DNA from 4 places in the Porcibacter vitabionis genome. Region 2 is predicted to be linked to each of the others. Evidence: predicted binding sites of a transcription regulator. Region 2 holds the regulator's gene; each other region holds the start of a gene.
What was found. The regulator Rex, encoded in region 2, represses fermentation and respiration genes when NADH is low (regulators of the CRP and FNR family bind a similar motif). The targets are predictions, from matches to a motif close to ATTGTTAANTANTTAACAAT.
Positions count from the first base shown of each region.

Region 1: the regulator Rex is predicted to act here: its motif matches at 1,889-1,908, upstream of ACKX2L_RS08485 (NADH-quinone oxidoreductase subunit 5 family protein).
Region 3: the regulator Rex is predicted to act here: its motif matches at 2,401-2,420, upstream of fucO (lactaldehyde reductase).
Region 4: the regulator Rex is predicted to act here: its motif matches at 2,327-2,346, upstream of ACKX2L_RS00740 (butyryl-CoA:acetate CoA-transferase).

Region 1 is NZ_JBJYZD010000010.1:63,606-67,823, reverse strand. Features, by position in the region: gene ACKX2L_RS08495 (aspartate aminotransferase family protein) at 1-1,140, shown strand, start outside; gene hypA (hydrogenase maturation nickel metallochaperone HypA) at 1,273-1,617, opposite strand; gene ACKX2L_RS08485 (NADH-quinone oxidoreductase subunit 5 family protein) at 2,077-3,978, shown strand; gene ACKX2L_RS08480 (respiratory chain complex I subunit 1 family protein) at 3,980-4,218, shown strand, end outside.
Region 2 is NZ_JBJYZD010000002.1:224,490-228,707, reverse strand. Features, by position in the region: gene ACKX2L_RS02675 (ABC-F family ATP-binding cassette domain-containing protein) at 1-1,495, shown strand, start outside; gene ACKX2L_RS02670 (redox-sensing transcriptional repressor Rex) at 1,609-2,262, shown strand; gene ACKX2L_RS02665 (NAD(P)H-hydrate dehydratase) at 2,346-3,839, shown strand; gene alr (alanine racemase) at 3,951-4,218, shown strand, end outside.
Region 3 is NZ_JBJYZD010000001.1:337,696-341,913, forward strand. Features, by position in the region: gene ACKX2L_RS01570 (hypothetical protein) at 86-208, shown strand; gene ACKX2L_RS01575 (TetR/AcrR family transcriptional regulator C-terminal domain-containing protein) at 334-924, opposite strand; gene fucO (lactaldehyde reductase) at 1,113-2,258, opposite strand; gene ACKX2L_RS01585 (hypothetical protein) at 2,462-2,911, opposite strand; gene ACKX2L_RS01590 (DMT family transporter) at 3,153-4,088, opposite strand; tRNA gene ACKX2L_RS01595 (tRNA-Thr) at 4,094-4,166, opposite strand.
Region 4 is NZ_JBJYZD010000001.1:156,479-160,696, forward strand. Features, by position in the region: gene ACKX2L_RS00735 (acetyl-CoA C-acetyltransferase) at 1-723, opposite strand, end outside; gene ACKX2L_RS00740 (butyryl-CoA:acetate CoA-transferase) at 902-2,248, opposite strand; gene ACKX2L_RS00745 (GTP pyrophosphokinase) at 3,200-3,910, shown strand; gene ACKX2L_RS00750 (cell wall hydrolase) at 4,062-4,218, opposite strand, start outside.

The DNA of each region.
Region 1 (4,218 bases), on a different contig from region 2:
GTTGTTTTTGATCATGGAGAGGGAGTTTATCTCTATGATACCAATGGAAAGGCTTATCTCGATTTCGGATCGGGGATCGGAGTCAATGCCTTGGGTTATGGTGTCAAGGCCTACCAGAATGCCTTAAAAAATCAGATCGATAAACTGACGCATACCAGTAATCTCTATTATCATCTCCCGATGATAGATGCAGCAGAGAAGATCACGCGCCTGTCAGGTATGGACCGGGTCTTTTTTACCAATTCCGGAGCGGAGGCAATCGAAGGTGCCATCAAGACAGCGAAGAAATATGCCTATCTCAGGGATCAGAAGGCAGGCCATGAGATCGTAGCCATGCAGCACAGTTTCCATGGCCGGACGGTCGGCTCCCTTTCTGTGACAGGAACCACTCATTACAGGGAGCCTTTCTATCCTCTGATGGATGGGGTACATTTCGCGGACTTTAATGATTTTCAGACGGTAAAACGAGCGGTCAATGACATGACTTGTGCCATTCTGCTGGAACCGGTTCAGGGAGAGGGTGGTGTCTATCCTGCAGATCCGGAATTTCTTCGGAACGTGCGAAAGCTCTGCGATGAGAAGGATATTCTTTTGATCTTCGATGAAGTGCAATGTGGTATGGGCCGGACCGGCGCCTTCTTTACCTGGCAGAAATACGGTATCAAACCGGATATCCTGGCCAGTGCCAAAGCGCTCGGCTGCGGTGTGCCGGTCGGAGCCTTCCTTACCACAGAAAGAGTGGCAGAGAATTCTCTGGAACCTGGCGATCATGGATCTACATATGGAGGAAATCCTCTCGTCTGCACTGCAGTTTCTACGGTCTGCGATTTAATGGAAGAGTTCCATCTGCCGGATCATGTCGAGAAGACGGCTCCATATTTCGAAGCAAAAATGGAGGAACTCTGCCTTAATCATAACAGCCTCATGGGCCATCGTGGAATGGGATTTATGCAAGGTCTTTTGTTAAAACCGTCTATCCCGGTTGGACAGGTGGTAAAGAGGGCCCTGGACAAGGGACTGATCATTCTTTCGGCTGCAGGAAATGTGATCCGTCTCCTGCCGCCCCTGGTCATCGAAGAAGGAGAAATTGACCAGGCCATGGATATACTTGGCAGCGTATTAAAGGAATTTGAGAGCTAGGGGTAGAGTCAGAAGTCCGATTTGGGTTCGATTATATTAATGCGGAATATGATAGATGATAAAAAAGCATCCGTTCCGTTTTTCGTCCGGCAGAATGGGGAAAGCTTATGAAAGAGGTTAATGAGAAAAAAATCACTCTCCTATGATCCGCTCCAGGGTAAATTCCCGGCCGGCAATGATCTTCGAATGAATGCTCTTGCAGTTGGGACAGCGGTAGGAGTTTTCCCGGGACGGTTTATATTCTGTTCCGCAGTCCTCACAGCGGGCTGTGACCGGGACAAAGTTGATTGTCAGCTTGGAATTCTCTAAGATCGTATTCTTGACACACTGAGGATAATAGTCCTCGAGAAAATGAGGAATCAGACCTGTGGTCTCACCGACTTTGATGACGAGTTCAGATACGTCGGTGAGATCATTTTCTTTACAGGCAGAGAGGGCCGTATCGACCATCCGCATCATATAACTCAATTCATGCATGTTCCTTGTCCCCTGTCTTTCTAACAAAAAGCATAGCTAAAAGGTTATTAAAAATGGAACTTGATTCATAGAAAATGGAACTTGATTCATATTCCATGCATTATTTTATAGGAAAGAACAGTTGATGTAAATAAAAGCTCCTGCCCCTGCCTCATCCCTTCCCGGCCGTTTGAAATGTACGAGATAAAGTACAATAAAAGAACTTCATTTTAGACAAAATGTACCGAAGCCCGGATTGAATCGTTTCCCAAATAAGAGTATGATGCTTATGGTTGTTAAAAAAATAACGAAATTGCTCATAGAATTGTTCTAAATGACAGATAATTATGCACAATTCTTTTTCGCTATTCTTTTAACATGGAGGCTTAACTGTTAAAGTATGAAAGGAGAGTTGAGAAAATGTCTGCTTTACCGATAGTACCTTTTCTCATCATTTTTCCGTTTCTGGTAGCCTTCTTGATGTTGATCATTCCGGTCAACCCCAAGGCGAACAGAGTACGGAATGCAATTGCCTATATCAGTGCCGTTCTGATTATGATCGGTGTTGGTATTCTGGTTACACAATGGGCATTGGGGGGATCTCAGCCGATGTATCTCTATGCCAATACAAAGCTTGCGGATGATATGACTCTTGTCGGCGAGTTTGTACTGATGATTGTTGTGACCTTCCTGTCATTTAAATATCACAGAGCCTGGGTATCCATTCTGTCTATTGTACCGACTCTTGCCATCGCTTACCTCGAACTTTGGGGACCGAAGACAGAGAGCATGGAGAAGATGTCCCGGGTCTACATTGATCACCTGTCTATTCTGATGTGCATCATCATCGGGATCATCGGATCCCTGATCGTTATCTATGCCGTCGGATATATGCATGGCTATCATCACTATGTTCATAGCTGGGTTACCGACCGTAGAAACTACTTCTTTATGGTCCTCTTTATCTTCCTCGGCGCCATGTTCGGATTTGTTCTGTCCAACTCCCTGACATGGATCCAGTTCTTCTGGGAGACGACTTCTGTATGTTCCTTCCTTCTGATCGGATATACGAGAGAAGAGATCGCTATCAAGAATTCTTTCAGAGCCCTCTGGATGAACTTACTCGGCGGATGTGCTCTGACAATCGGCATCTTTGTTTTCGCATACAGCCAGAAGAGCATTTCCTTCCTGGATCTCATTAATTTTGCAGTCAATGCAGACGGCGCCAAGAAGGCGATCGCTATGATCCCGGTTGCTCTGATTGCTTTTGCCGCACTGACCAAGGCTGCTCAGCTGCCTTTCTCGACCTGGCTTCTTGGAGCCATGGTTGCGCCGACACCTTCCTCTGCACTGCTGCATAGTGCGACCATGGTTAAGGCCGGAATCTATGTTCTTTTCCGCCTGGCACCGGCAATGCACGGAACCATTACGGGAGCCATGATTTCTTTCGTCGGCGGCTTTACCTTCCTTGCTGCATCCTTTATGGCAATCGCACAAAGCGATGGCAAGAAAGTTCTGGCCATGTCCACCATCAGTAACCTCGGTCTGATGGTTGCCTGCGCAGGCATGGGAACACCGGAAACCATCTGGGCCGGTTCCTTCCTCATGATCTTCCATGCAGTATCGAAGTCCTTACTTTTCCAGGATATCGGTGCTACCGAGAACTCTCTCGGATCTCGTGACGTTGAGAAGATGCACGGACTGCTTTATCGTCTGCCCATGCTTGCAACCTGCATGTTCATCGGTATTGCCGGCATGTTCCTGGCACCTTTTGGAATGTTGATTTCCAAGTGGTCCGCACTTCGGGCATCTGTCGATGAGAATAACATCATCATGACTCTGATGGTGGTCTTCGGTTCTGCTACCACATCCTTCTACTGGACCAAGTGGCTGGGCAAACTGATCGCTGTTACCAATGAGAAACCGGTCAAGGATATCACAAAGCCCAATGAAAAGATCTCCATCGTCATCCATACGGTCATGATGATTGCCCTTTGTATCTTCGTTCCGCTTCTTACGACGACTTATGTACAGCCTATGCTGAACGAGATGTTCACCTCCGGAAAGGGAGCACAGGTTCTTCCGACCTCCATCCTCTACCTTCTGGTTCTTCTGATCGTCTTCGTCTTCCTGGTACCGGCTGTATCCTACCTCTTCTCTAAGAACATGAAGGCAAATGAAAAGCTTTCTTATATGAGCGGTATCAATACGGGACACGATGATGGATTTGTAAACTCCCTGGGAGAAGAGACCAAGCTTCAGCTTTCGAACTTCTACTTCAAGGATGTCTTCGGACAGAGAAAGCTCATGCTTCCCTGCCAGCTTCTGACAGCTTCCGTTATCATTGTTATGCTCTGCATGATTATAGGAGGTGCATTCTAAGATGGTTACAAGAATCATTCTTATCCTTTGTTATATTTTACTTGCACCGTGCCTCGGCGGAATCCTGGAGGGATTTGACCGTAAGATCTCCGCACGTATGCAGGGACGTATCGGACCTCCGATCCGTCAGCCTTTCTTCGATGTCATAAAGCTCTTTAAGAAGCAGTACATTGTCGTAAACCACTCCGTACATTTTCTGCTTTTAAGCTATGCAGCACTTATGATTCTGACCGGCTGTAT
Region 2 (4,218 bases):
GAAAAGCATGGATCAATTGTCCGGAGGGCAGAAGACCCGTGTCTCCTTAAGCCGGCTTCTTTCCGCAAAACCGGACGTTCTCCTTCTCGACGAGCCCATTAACCACCTGGATCTCCATTCCATTGAATGGCTGGAGACTTTCCTGTCGAATTACAGCGGGGCTGTCATATTGGTTGCTCACGACCGGTATTTCTTAAACCGGACCATCGATCATGCGCTGGATCTCTCCATGCATCCGGCCCATCTGTTCACCGGAAATTATAGAGCTTATACCGAACAGAAGAGAGAGCTTCTGATCACTTTGGAGAGGGAATACGAAAAACAGCAGAAGGAGATTGCTCATCAGGAAGCTGTGATTACCAGGCTCCAGAGCTTTAACCGGGAAAAGTCCATTAAAAGAGCGGAGAGCCGGAAGAAAGTTCTGGATAAAATGGAGAGGATGGAACGGCCAAAGGAAGAAGATACCGGTATGAAGCTGGTTTTAGAGCCCAACAGCCGGTCCGGAAATGACGTCCTTACGGTGACCAATTTATCCAAGAGTTTTGATGACAGGCTATTATTCAAAAATTTGAACTTCCAGATCCGAAGGCAGGAAAGAGTTGCCATTCTCGGTGACAATGGAACCGGTAAGACAACGACCTTAAAAATCATCAATGGAATTCTTCCGGCAGATTCAGGTTCCGTACATATCGGAACCGGCGTTACCATCGGTTATTATGATCAGGAGCAGCAGAATCTGAACGAGGATGCAACACTTTTTGAAGAGCTTCAGAATGCTTATCCCAATTTGAATAATACCAGGGTACGTTCCATCCTTGCGGCCTTCCGATTTAAGGGAGACCATGTCTATAAGAAGATCCGGGAACTGTCCGGCGGGGAGAGAGGAAGAGTATCTCTGGCAAAGCTTATGCTGTCCGGAGCCAATTTTCTGATCTTAGATGAGCCGACCAACCATTTGGATATGGAATCCAAGGAGATTCTGGAAGAAGCTTTGAATGCCTATACCGGGACTTTGCTTTATGTTTCCCATGACCGTTATTTCATTAATCAGACTGCCGAGAGGATCCTGGAGATCCATGAGGACGGAATGAAGGAATATCTGGGAAACTATGACTATTATCTGGAAAAAAAGGCCGAGGAGGATCTGACGCCTTCCTCTGCATCAGGGGAAATTTCAAATGTAAGATCCGAATCGGAGAAAAAGGGAGATCCTTCTGCAGAAGACAGTAAGGATGCCGGACTGGATTACCAGGAGCAGAAGCGGAAAAAAGCAGCGAGAAAGAAAGTCGAAAGAGCCCTGGCCTCATTGGAAGAAGAGATATCGAAGAGGGAAGAGAGGATCCGTGAGATCGATAAGGCATTCACAGATGAATCGATCGCAAAGAATTCTGCAAAATTAAATGAATTGACGAAAGAGCGATCCGATCTGGAAGAAGAACTGGAAGACGCTTATGCCAAATGGGAGTCTCTTTCGATGGAATTGGATGCAGAATAGTTGACTTTTTTTCACAAGAAAACTATCATAGGTTAAGAATGTTTATTTTTTAACAATGTTGATTCATTGATAAGGAGAGTCTACTGAACTTTTACATGAGGAGATAAATGACAATGGCTAAGGAAATATCCAACGCCGTAATTCGGCGTCTTCCCCGTTATTACAGATATTTGGATGAATTACTTGAGAATGGTGTAGACCGTATATCATCGGGTGACCTGTCTAAGAGTATGCATATTACCGCATCTCAGATCCGTCAGGATCTGAATAATTTCGGCGGATTTGGCCAGCAGGGCTACGGCTACAATGTTCAGTACCTGCATAATGAGATCGGTAAGATCCTTGGCGTAGACAAGGTTCATAACATGATCGTGGTAGGAATGGGTAACCTGGGTCAGGCCATTTCCCGCTATTCGCATTTTGAAAATCTCGGATTCAAAATGATCGGCTTTTTTGATGTCAATCCTCAGCTTGCAGGGAAAACCATCCGGGATATTCCGATTCGTTTAATGGAGGAGCTGCCTTCATTCATCAAGAATAATAAAGTCGATATGGCAGCTCTGACCGTTCCCCGTTCTCATGCAGCCGATGTCACAGATCAGCTGGTAAATCTCGGCATTAAGGGAATTTGGAATTTTGCCCTCTTGGATCTGGACGTGCCGGATTCTGTTGTTGTACAGAATGTCCATCTGGCAGATTCTCTTATGGAATTGTCTTATAATTATCGGATACAGAACCAGTCGGATGAGACACAAGAAAATGAATAAGAAGCCGTGGATCATCGGCTCTTTTGGCTGTGAAGCGGAATCCTCTGCCTCACGGCCTTTTTTTAAGCAAAAAGGAGTATATTATGCTTTGTGTTTTGACAGGACGGCAGATGCAGGAAGCAGACCGGCAGATGACAGAAAAAATCGGCATTCCATCGGATCTCTTGATGGAAAGAGCAGCACTTGCCATCACTGAGGAAATAAAAAAGCATTTTCCTCAGGCAAGAAAAATCGGCGTCTTTGCCGGACTTGGCAATAATGGTGGTGATGGGATCGCAGCTGCCCGGATCCTTGCACTGGAGGGCTATGATTGTAAAGTCTGCCTGACCGGACCGATTCAAGAGAAAAAGAATCAGGGCTTGGCCTGGTTTCAATATCAGATTGCAGACAAGGCAGGCGTTTCTTTCACGGAAGATGTGAATGACCTCTATGACCGGGATCTTCTGATCGATGCCGTTTTCGGTACCGGTCTGTCCCGCCCGGTAGAAGAGGAAATGGCCATGAAATTCCAGAAATTTCAGGACTTAAAGAAACCCATTCTTTCCGTTGACATTCCAAGCGGAGTCGCTGCAGGTGACGGGCGGATCCTCGGAACAGCAATCAAAGCAGATTTGACGGTAAGCCTTGCCTATCTGAAAGTCGGCCAGCTTCTGTTCCCGGGAAAGGAGTACTGCGGAGAACTCATCCTTCGGGATATCGGGATCAAAAGGCCCCTCGAAGAAGACCAGAGAGCAGGACGGAAAGTCTTCCAGGAATCCGATCTGAATCAATATAAACCGGCGCGCTTTTCTGGCTCCAACAAGGGATCATATGGTCATGTTTTAGTCATTGCCGGATCCTATCTCATGGCAGGAGCTGCCTGCTTTGCAGCCAAAGCCTGTGTCTTATCCGGTGCCGGCCTGGTCAAAGTCCTGACCGATGAAAGAAACAGGGAAATCGTTCAGAGTCAGATCCCGGAAGCTCTTTTATCCGTCTATGGAAATAAATTAAGTAAGCAGGAGATCAAACGAGAACTGTCCTGGGCCGATGTTGTCCTGATCGGACCTGGTCTTGGACAAACAGCCATTTCCCGGCAGCTTTTTTCTCTGGTCATGGAAGAGATCCAGACTCCTATGGTGATGGATGCAGATGCTTTAAATCTTCTGTCCGAAGATCTCAGTCTCCTGCAGAGGCCTCACCTGGACCTGGTCCTGACGCCGCATATCGGTGAAATGGCAAGATTAAAGAAAGTAAGCCCTGTCTATGTAGCAGAACATATGATCCCTTTGGCGGAAGAATTCGCCAATGATTATCAGGTGACCCTGGTCTTAAAAAATGCCGCCAGTATTACGGCCATTCCTTTTTCAGATACCATCATCAATACGACCGGAAATAACGGCATGTCCACCGGAGGAAGCGGAGATGTCTTAGCCGGCCTTCTGGCAGGACTGATGGCTCAGCATCTTCCGGCGTCGAAGGCCGCTCCTCTTGCTGTTTACCTCCACGGAAAAGCAGGGGATCTGGCCCGCAAGAAATGCGGTGTCTATGCCATGGGACCAAGAGAGATTCTTGACGCGATCCACAATGTATTAGTATAATAAGAAATCGGATTTTTAACCTTTGTTTCATATTTTACCGTGCCAAATGGTCGTTTTGACACGTAAGATCAATTGTTCTTGAATTTGTCCGAGAATTCAAAGGAGTTTTTCATGGATTACAATAGAGTCTGGGCAGAAATCAATCTGGATCATATCAAAGACAATTTAGAGGCGATGCATCAGAATCTTCCGAAACAAACGAAGATCATGGCTGTGATTAAGACCGATGCCTATGGCCATGGAGCCGTTGAAATTGCTCATATGCTGGAGTCCGTTGATTATGTCTTCGGCTATGCAGCAGCAACCGTAGATGAAGCTATGGAACTTCGAAATCACGGGATTCGAAAGCCCATCCTGGTTTTAGGATTTACCTTTCCGG
Region 3 (4,218 bases), on a different contig from region 2:
CACATTCAGCAATTCCCTTATAACTGTGTAAATTGAAATAGAGAAAGAGCCAAGAGCTCATCTCTTATAGAATTATCTCCAGAGCCTGAAAGATCGCGGACTCAAGGATCTCCTGATGATTACATTGGATGCTCATGAAGGCATTCAGGATGCCATCAGCAAGGTGTTTCTCAATTTACACACAAATTTGGACTTGACTAAAAAATAGTGCTGCGAGATTTCTCGCAACACTATTTGATAAGGGAAAAGAATTGCGAGTGGAGATTTAATATTCCCTTTCGCAATTCATTTTAAAACACACCGATATTTCATCCTTACTTGGCTATCTCATAGCTAGTGCCCAGCAGAATCCGTTTCTTCCAAGAGATCCAGGCAGGCAAATTTATCGCGCAATTTCTCGGGCAGGGCATCCACCAGTAAGCGTGCCAGCCATTCCGGTGACTGCTGCATGCCACCCAGGACCCACTTCACCGTCATATAGATCGATGCTCTGCAGTAAAGTTCCAGGAGCAGGGCGATCTCGTCGGTCGGACTGCTCCCGCTTTTCTTCACGATCCAATCCGAATAGAAGTGAAAAATCATCTCAAAATCATGTTCCTTCAGATTATTTTGGGCATCGGAAGCAAAAGCCGCCCGAAAGAAATCGCCCTCTTCCTTCAAATAGGAAAATTTCAGTCGAAGTCCCTCATCGATCGTCTTTCCTTCTCCCATTCGGTCGAAAGACTTACTCATTAATTTGTCAAAATACCAATTGATCAAATCATACTTATCCTGAAAAGTCCGATAGAAAGTCTGTCGAGATACACCCGCCCGAGTCGTGATCTGTCCGACCGTCAGCTTCTCAACACTGCTTCCGGCAAGACATTGCCGCGCCGCTTCGCAAAGCTCATATTTCAATCTGGTATTTTCACTTGTCTGTTTCATAAGAAATTCCCTGTCAGTTTTTTATCTATGCGATATGAGTGGTAAAGTCATTTTTACCACTACAATCATCATAATACAAAACTTCTCCGCCTGGTATCATCCGAGCAAAAAAAGACCCGCCCCAAGGATTCCATACCATCCTCAGGGCGGGTCTATATTTAAAAAGGATTAGTAACGATATGCAAAAATCACATCAACTGACGGAACATATCAATGACCTGTTCCTTCGTAGCTTCTCTGGGGTTTCCAGGATAGCATGCATCATTCAGAGCATCGGTTGCCAGCTGATCCAGGTCTTCTTCGCGGATTCTTTCGTTCTTTTCCGGAATTCCGACATCCTTGGAAAGCTTCTTTACAGCCTCGATGGCTGCATCACGATACTCTTCCTGGCTCATGTCGTCTACGCCCTGAACGCCCATGGCACGGGCAATTTCCCGATAACGCTCGCCGGTATAATCCCGGTTGAACTCCATAGAGATCGGAAGGAGCTGTGCGCAAGCCATTCCATGAGGAGTGTCATAATGTGCAGACAGGGTATGTGCCATGGAATGATCGATGCCAAGACCTACATTGGAGAAGCCCATGCCGGCGATGTACTGACCAAGAGCCATGCCCTCACGGCCTTCCTTGGTATTGTTAACAGCGCCTCTCAGATTCTTGGCAATCAGGCGAATTGCCTCGAGATGGAACATATCTGTCATCTCCCAGGCAGCCTTGGTGGTATATCCTTCGATGGCATGCGTCAGAGCATCCATTCCTGTTGCAGCAGTCAGGCCCTTCGGCATAGAGCTCATCATGTCAGGATCTACAACTGCAACAATCGGCATATCATGTGGATCTACACAAACGAACTTACGCTCTTTCTCTACATCAGTAATAACGTAGTTGATGGTAACCTCAGCTGCAGTTCCTGCTGTGGTCGGAACTGCTATGATCGGAACGCACGGATTCTTTGTCGGTGCAACGCCTTCCAGAGAACGCACATCCTCGAATTCCGGATTGGTAATGATGATGCCAATGGCCTTGGAGGTATCCATGGAAGAACCGCCGCCGATTGCTACAATACAATCAGCCTCGGACTCACGGAAAGCTTTTACGCCATGCTGTACATTTTCAATGGTCGGATTGGGCTTGATATCAGAATAAAGGCTGAACGGAATACCGGCTTCTTCCAGAAGATCCGTTACCTTTGCAGTAACTCCAAATTTTACAAGATCCGGATCCGATGCAACGAATGCCTTCTTAAAACCATGTCCCTTGATCTCGTTCACGATCTCCTGGATTGCACCAGCTCCATGATAAGACGTTCCGTTTAACGAAATACGATTTGCCATAAAATCTCCTTCCTTTTGGGCCCCTGCCCCCTCTTTGTTTCAGTGGAAATATAGACCTCTCGGTACTTTTTCCGCCTTTCATTTATCTTCGATAAGTATTATAAAGGAGATCTTCAGGCAAAAAATGTGACAATGCAAAAGCATTGTCACATTTTTAACAAAGTGAGGATCTATGAATTCTTGTAATACTTCTATCTCCGGACTTACTTTTTCCTGAACTGCTTCAAAATTCTTCTCGCAGAAGGCTCGCCCTCTTTATAGACGCTGATGACAAAGGGGCCTTCTTTTAAGGGATCATAGATCTTACGGACTTCCTCTTCGAAGGCATGTACCTTCTGGTCTATATTTCGAAGTTCGTGATCCTCGATCTCTACCGCATAATCATCTGCTGTCTTACGAATCTGGTAAGGCACGAAGATATCTGTCTTCACACGAATCTTTCCGGCATCGATAAACTCATCTTTTGTCATCGGCTTCTGGTGCAGAGCCGTCAGAAGTTCATTCGCTCTTTCGACACATGCCTCTTCTTCCGAACTTTCTGCAATTGCTTGAATTGCCGACTCCGTAAGTTCCAGATCGACCACGATCCGGGCATCTGCATTCGACTCGGATAAGACTTCCTTCAAATCCTGTTCCTTTGTTTCTGTAGGCATTGCAATTCCCCCTTGATCTTATTTCGATTGCAAAGTAACTTCTGTATTTGGTACAAGAAATTATTTTGTATACAATCATTATAGGATTTCAAAGTGAAATTGCAATAAAACAAATTTCACAAACTGTATTTGTCTGTCAATCCCCTCACAATCTTACACCTGTCTCACTAACAAACATTCTGTCAGTGAGACGATCCGTCCTCGTGAATATAGATCGGCATCTGCCTTTTCGTATGGATTTTTACTGATCCTGCTGATCCTTCTGCACATAAACATTGTAATACCACTTTACAATCGCCATACCGATAATGATGACATATCCAATCACCGACCAGCCATCCGGAATCTCTCCGAAGAAGAGCAAGCCCCAGATGGAAGCAAAAAGAAGTTGTGAGTAGTCAAAGACCGATATCTCCTTGGCCGGAGCAAATTTATAGGCTGCAGTTACCGTAAACTGGCCAACCGCTGCAGCACTTCCTGCGCCAAGAAGACAGAGGAGCTGTCTTGTACTGAGGGGCTGAAAATCCATCATCATAAAAGGGAATACCATCAAGCAGGTAAAGACCGAAAAGAAAGCAACGATCACCGGTCCTCTCTCCCCCTGGTTACCTAGTTTTCTGACAAAGGTATAGGCGATTCCGGCGCCAAGTCCGCCAAGAAGGCCCACCAGAGCCGGAAGACTCGCAAGCCCGGCTGTGGGCTTCACAATAAACAGGGCACCACAAAAGGCAATGACCACGGTAAAGATCTCAAGCCGGTTCGGGATCTCCTTCAAAATAAAGATCGATGCTATAATTGCAAAGAATGGCGAAAGTTTATTCAAAATATTGGCATCCGCAAGTGCAATGTGATCGATTGCCCAGAAATTGCAGATCATGCCGAGACCGCCCGCAATGGAACGTGCCAGAAGCGAAGGGACACTGCCCTTTTTGATTTTAAATTTCTCTTCCGTCCTGCTTAAAGCAATCAGGGCAATGACGGCGGCAATCAGATTTCGGAAAAAGGTCTTCTCCATGGTCGGTACATTGCCCGACAAGCGGACAAAAAGACTCATCAGAGAAAAGAATAATGAGTCAATAATGACCATCGTAATGCCAAGCACATGCTTATTTGTAATCTTCTTCATGGATCGACCTTCTTTACTTAACAAAAAAGCCCCCGGAAAAACCGAGGGCAAATGAGAGCTGCTGACGGGAATCGGACCCGTGACCTCCGCCTTACCAAGGCGACGCTCTACCGACTGAGCCACAGCAGCATTATGGTTTGAAGCCTTCCGGCTCACAACCGACTTTGTTATAATACTGTAT
Region 4 (4,218 bases), on a different contig from region 2:
GCCATCCTTCTTAAAGCAAGGCTTCAGCTTTGCAAGGCCTTCCTTTGTAGTACCAGGACGAGGTCCCTCATCGGTATCAACAACAGTGACCTTACCCTTACGGCCATGAACTTCGAAAGGAACGATCTCATCCTTGAACTTGCCGTCTTCGATTGCCTTGCAAGCCTTCTGCTGAGACTCAGCTGCGAATGCATCGAGCTCTTCTCTGGTCAGACCGTACTTCTCAGCAACGTTCTCTGCTGTGATTCCCATGTGATAGTCATTGAATGCATCTGTCAGAGCATCTTTGATCATGGAATCCTGAAGCTGGGCATGACCCATACGATAGCCATAACGTCCTTCCGGAATGAGGTAAGGGGCCTTACTCATGGATTCCATACCACCTGCAATAGCAATCTCGCTCTCGCCTGCAAGGATCTGAGTTGCAGCCATATTAACAGCTTCCAGACCAGAACCGCAGAGAATATTCAATGTCATTGCCGGAGTCTCAACAGGGATGCCTGCATTGACAGCGGACTGACGAGCAACGTTCTGACCCTGACCAGCCTGCAGTACGCAGCCCATATAAACCATGTCAACCTTGTCTGCAGGAACACCGGATCTCTTCAGAGCTTCCTTGATGACAGCAGTACCGAGATCAACTACAGGTACAGAAGCGAACTGGCCGCCCATCTTTCCGATGGCTGTACGGCATGCACCAGCGATAACGATTTTCTTGCCCATTTCTTTTACCTCCTAGGTTTTCATGAACATACTATTATCTACTTCTTTATAATTCAGGCACGCTCTTAAGTTAGAAATGTAGAGCGTTGCACCTAAATCCATGGAAAATATATTGGCCGGGAATCGATGGTTTAGGATGAAATCCAAAACTTTCTTCCCACCCGGCAAGATCCGGCTCTTATCTCTTATTGGAATTTCGCCAGATATGCATCTTCTCGGCTGCCTGGATCAATTCCTCCCGGCAATCCGGATGTGCAATGTTGATGAGGCCTTCTGCCCTCTGCCAGGAGGTCAAGCCCTTCAGATTTACCATACCGTACTCGGTAACAATGTACATGGTATTGGTTCTGGTATCAGTCGTCTGACTTCCCTCTTCCAGTGTCGGCCGGATCCGGCTTTCAAGCTTCCCTGTCTTCTTATTCTTATAAGTCGAAGACAGGCAGATAAAGGATTTACCGCCATAGGACAAGTAAGCTCCAAGAACGAAATCCTGCTGGCCGCCGGAGCCGGAGATATTACGAACTCCTGCGCTCTCGGCATTGACCTGTCCGGAGAGATCGACATCAACTGCATTATTGATAGAGATGAAATTGTCTAATTGTGAAATGACATAAGGATCATTGACATAGCTTACGACTCGTCCGCAGCATTCCGGGTTATGATCCAGATAGTCATACAACTTTTTGGAGCCTGCCGCGAAAGCATAGGTCTGAAGGCCTCGGTCTATATTCTTCAGACTGCCGTCAATCTTCCCGGCCTCGACCATATCGATATAGGAATCAACATACATCTCGGTATGAACTCCAAGGTGCTTCAGGTCGGATTTTGCAATCATCTGGCCGATAGCATTCGGCATACCGCCGATTCCAAGCTGAAGGGTTGCGCCGTCCGGGATCTCCGGAACAACCAGCTTTGCAACAGCTTCGTCAATTGCTGAAGCAGGGCCGCCGGCTGGAACTTCATCGATTGGTTCATTCTCACCTTCAATGATCATATCGACGTCATCGATGTGAACGTAGGATTCCCTATGACCCAGGCAGACCGGCATGTTCTCATTCACTTCAACGATGACTTTCTTCGCCCGCTTTACAACTGCAAACATATGGCTTGCATTGGGTCCGAAGTTAAAGTAGCCATAGGAATCCATCGGGGATACCTGCATAACTGCAACATCCAAAGGATCCTTGCTCTCCAGATAAAGCTTCGGGAGTTCGGAATAGCGAAGCGGTGTCATGTAGCAGAAACCCTTGCTCTGGGCATGGCGTTCTACCGGATTCATGAACCAGCTATTCCATGTGAAATGTTCGGCTGCATTTTCTACTTTGAAAATTTCCGGCTCGTGGAGAAGAATTCCACCTCTGCACTTGATATCATGCAGTTCGGGCATTCTTTTGGCTAAGGCTTTATCGAAAGCTTTGTTGGTGCCTACACACCAACCATAGTCGACCCAGTCGCCATCCTTCACTACTGCTGCAGCCTGATCTGCTGTAACCAACTTTTGCTGATATTCTTTTTCGTAATCCATTTTCCTTCTCACCCGAAAGCTTCTATTGCTTATTCTCGTAATAACTGCTTATTCTCGTAATAACGATGCTGTCAGTATTTTGTTATTTTTTTAACAAACATAGTCAAAAAAATATAGGGTCCTTACTACTAGGTTGGAGTCCGTTCTCCTTCTGAAACCTGTTTCATTCGCCCGACATAAGGCATTATAGCATTGTACATAAATCAATTCAATAGCTTTTCGTTATTTTTTTAACAAGGCGTGGCGTAAATCGTAAGTGGCGTAAATCGTAATAAGCAATGCTTATGATTTTTACGATAGTTCCAACCCTTATTCCAGAGCTATTTATCGTAATGGGAAGGATTTGTCCAATTTACGATAGTCCCAACCCTTATTCCAGAGCCAGGTATCGTAATGGGAAGGATTTGTCCAATTTACGATAGTTCCAACCCTTATTCCAGAGCCATTTATCGTAATGGGAATCATTTCTTCAAAATCCGATAGGGAATCCTTATATCTACTATCGGATTTTTGCAAACCGATTCCCTATATGATAAAGTACGCTAAATGAGGCCTAAATTTCCTATCCCAATATCCGATTTTTGATTTATTCCCCTCCCTACGATATTCGCAGGAGTCGAGTCAGTCCTTCAAGTCCATATGGATTATGCAAATTGATTTTATCATAGCCCAGTATATCTTTGACATCCGAACTGCCTTTCAATCAAGAATTTGATCCTGGAAATTGCTCTGGCAGCAGTTTTTACGTCTCTTGCCGGATGTGGTATGATATAGCAACAATCGATCGCATTTGTTCGAAAACAGATGCAATTCTTTGAGCAGAAAAGAGCAAAAATTGATGACAGTAATTGTCGATGGGAGCATCTGGTTCATGGCAGCATCTGGTTCATGGCAACGTCTGGTTTATGGCAGTATCTGGTTTATGATTGTATTTAGGAATAAGGGATTAAGATGAATCAACTTGAAAATATAAAACAATTCCAGCAAGGTATTATTCCTGCCGACTGGATCAAACACATCAATTTGGACGGTATTCTTGGAAATCTGGATGAACAAACTCTTCCCTTCCGCCAAATGATCGCCAATTATCAATGTGCGGTCTATGAGGTGGAAACAAAATTCAAAGTCTTAAATGAACGGCTTGGTATGAAGTACGATGGCAACCCGATCGAATCGATCAAAAGCCGTGTCAAGTCTATGGAATCCATCATGAAAAAGGTACAGAAAAAAGGTCTTCCACTAAGTGTAGAATCCATAGAAGAAAACATCCGAGACATAGCAGGTATCCGCATCATTTGTTCTTTTGAGGAGGATGTTTTCCGCATCGCCAAGTACTTTCTGGCCCAGGATGATATTACTCTGATCGAAAAGAAAGACTATATCAACAGTCCAAAGCCCAACGGTTACCGTTCTCTCCACCTGATCGTCCAGGTCCCGATCTTTACGGAATTTGGAAGGAAGGATGTCTTTGTCGAGGTCCAAATTCGGACCATCGCCATGGATTTCTGGGCTTCGCTTGAGCATAAGCTCCGCTATAAGAAAAATCTCTCCGGTGATCAGTTGAAAGCCCTGGAAAAAGAGCTTTCCATCTGTGCCGAAGAGTGTGCTGATCTTGATCGAAGAATGGAGTATGTACGGTCGGAGATCGTACCGGAGTCGTAAAAAAACCAGTCTCGATGACCTTCGTTCATCGGGATCTGGCTCGATTTCATTAGCTGAAGCTAATGAAATCGAGCCATTATTTTTCTGGCGTCGCAGAAACCGAACAAGTTCGGTTTCTGCTCCTGACCCGATGCCATATGGCATCGGGTCATTATACATTCACATTAAAAAATACATGGCCTCCGAGCTGGAAGTAGTCGCGGACTTTGCTCTTACTGAACCAGGCCTGTTGACTATAGGCTTTCGGTGTCATGAAGAAGAGCTGGTTCATGGGACCGGAGCCTGTCGTATAGCGGCTTCCTCGCAGG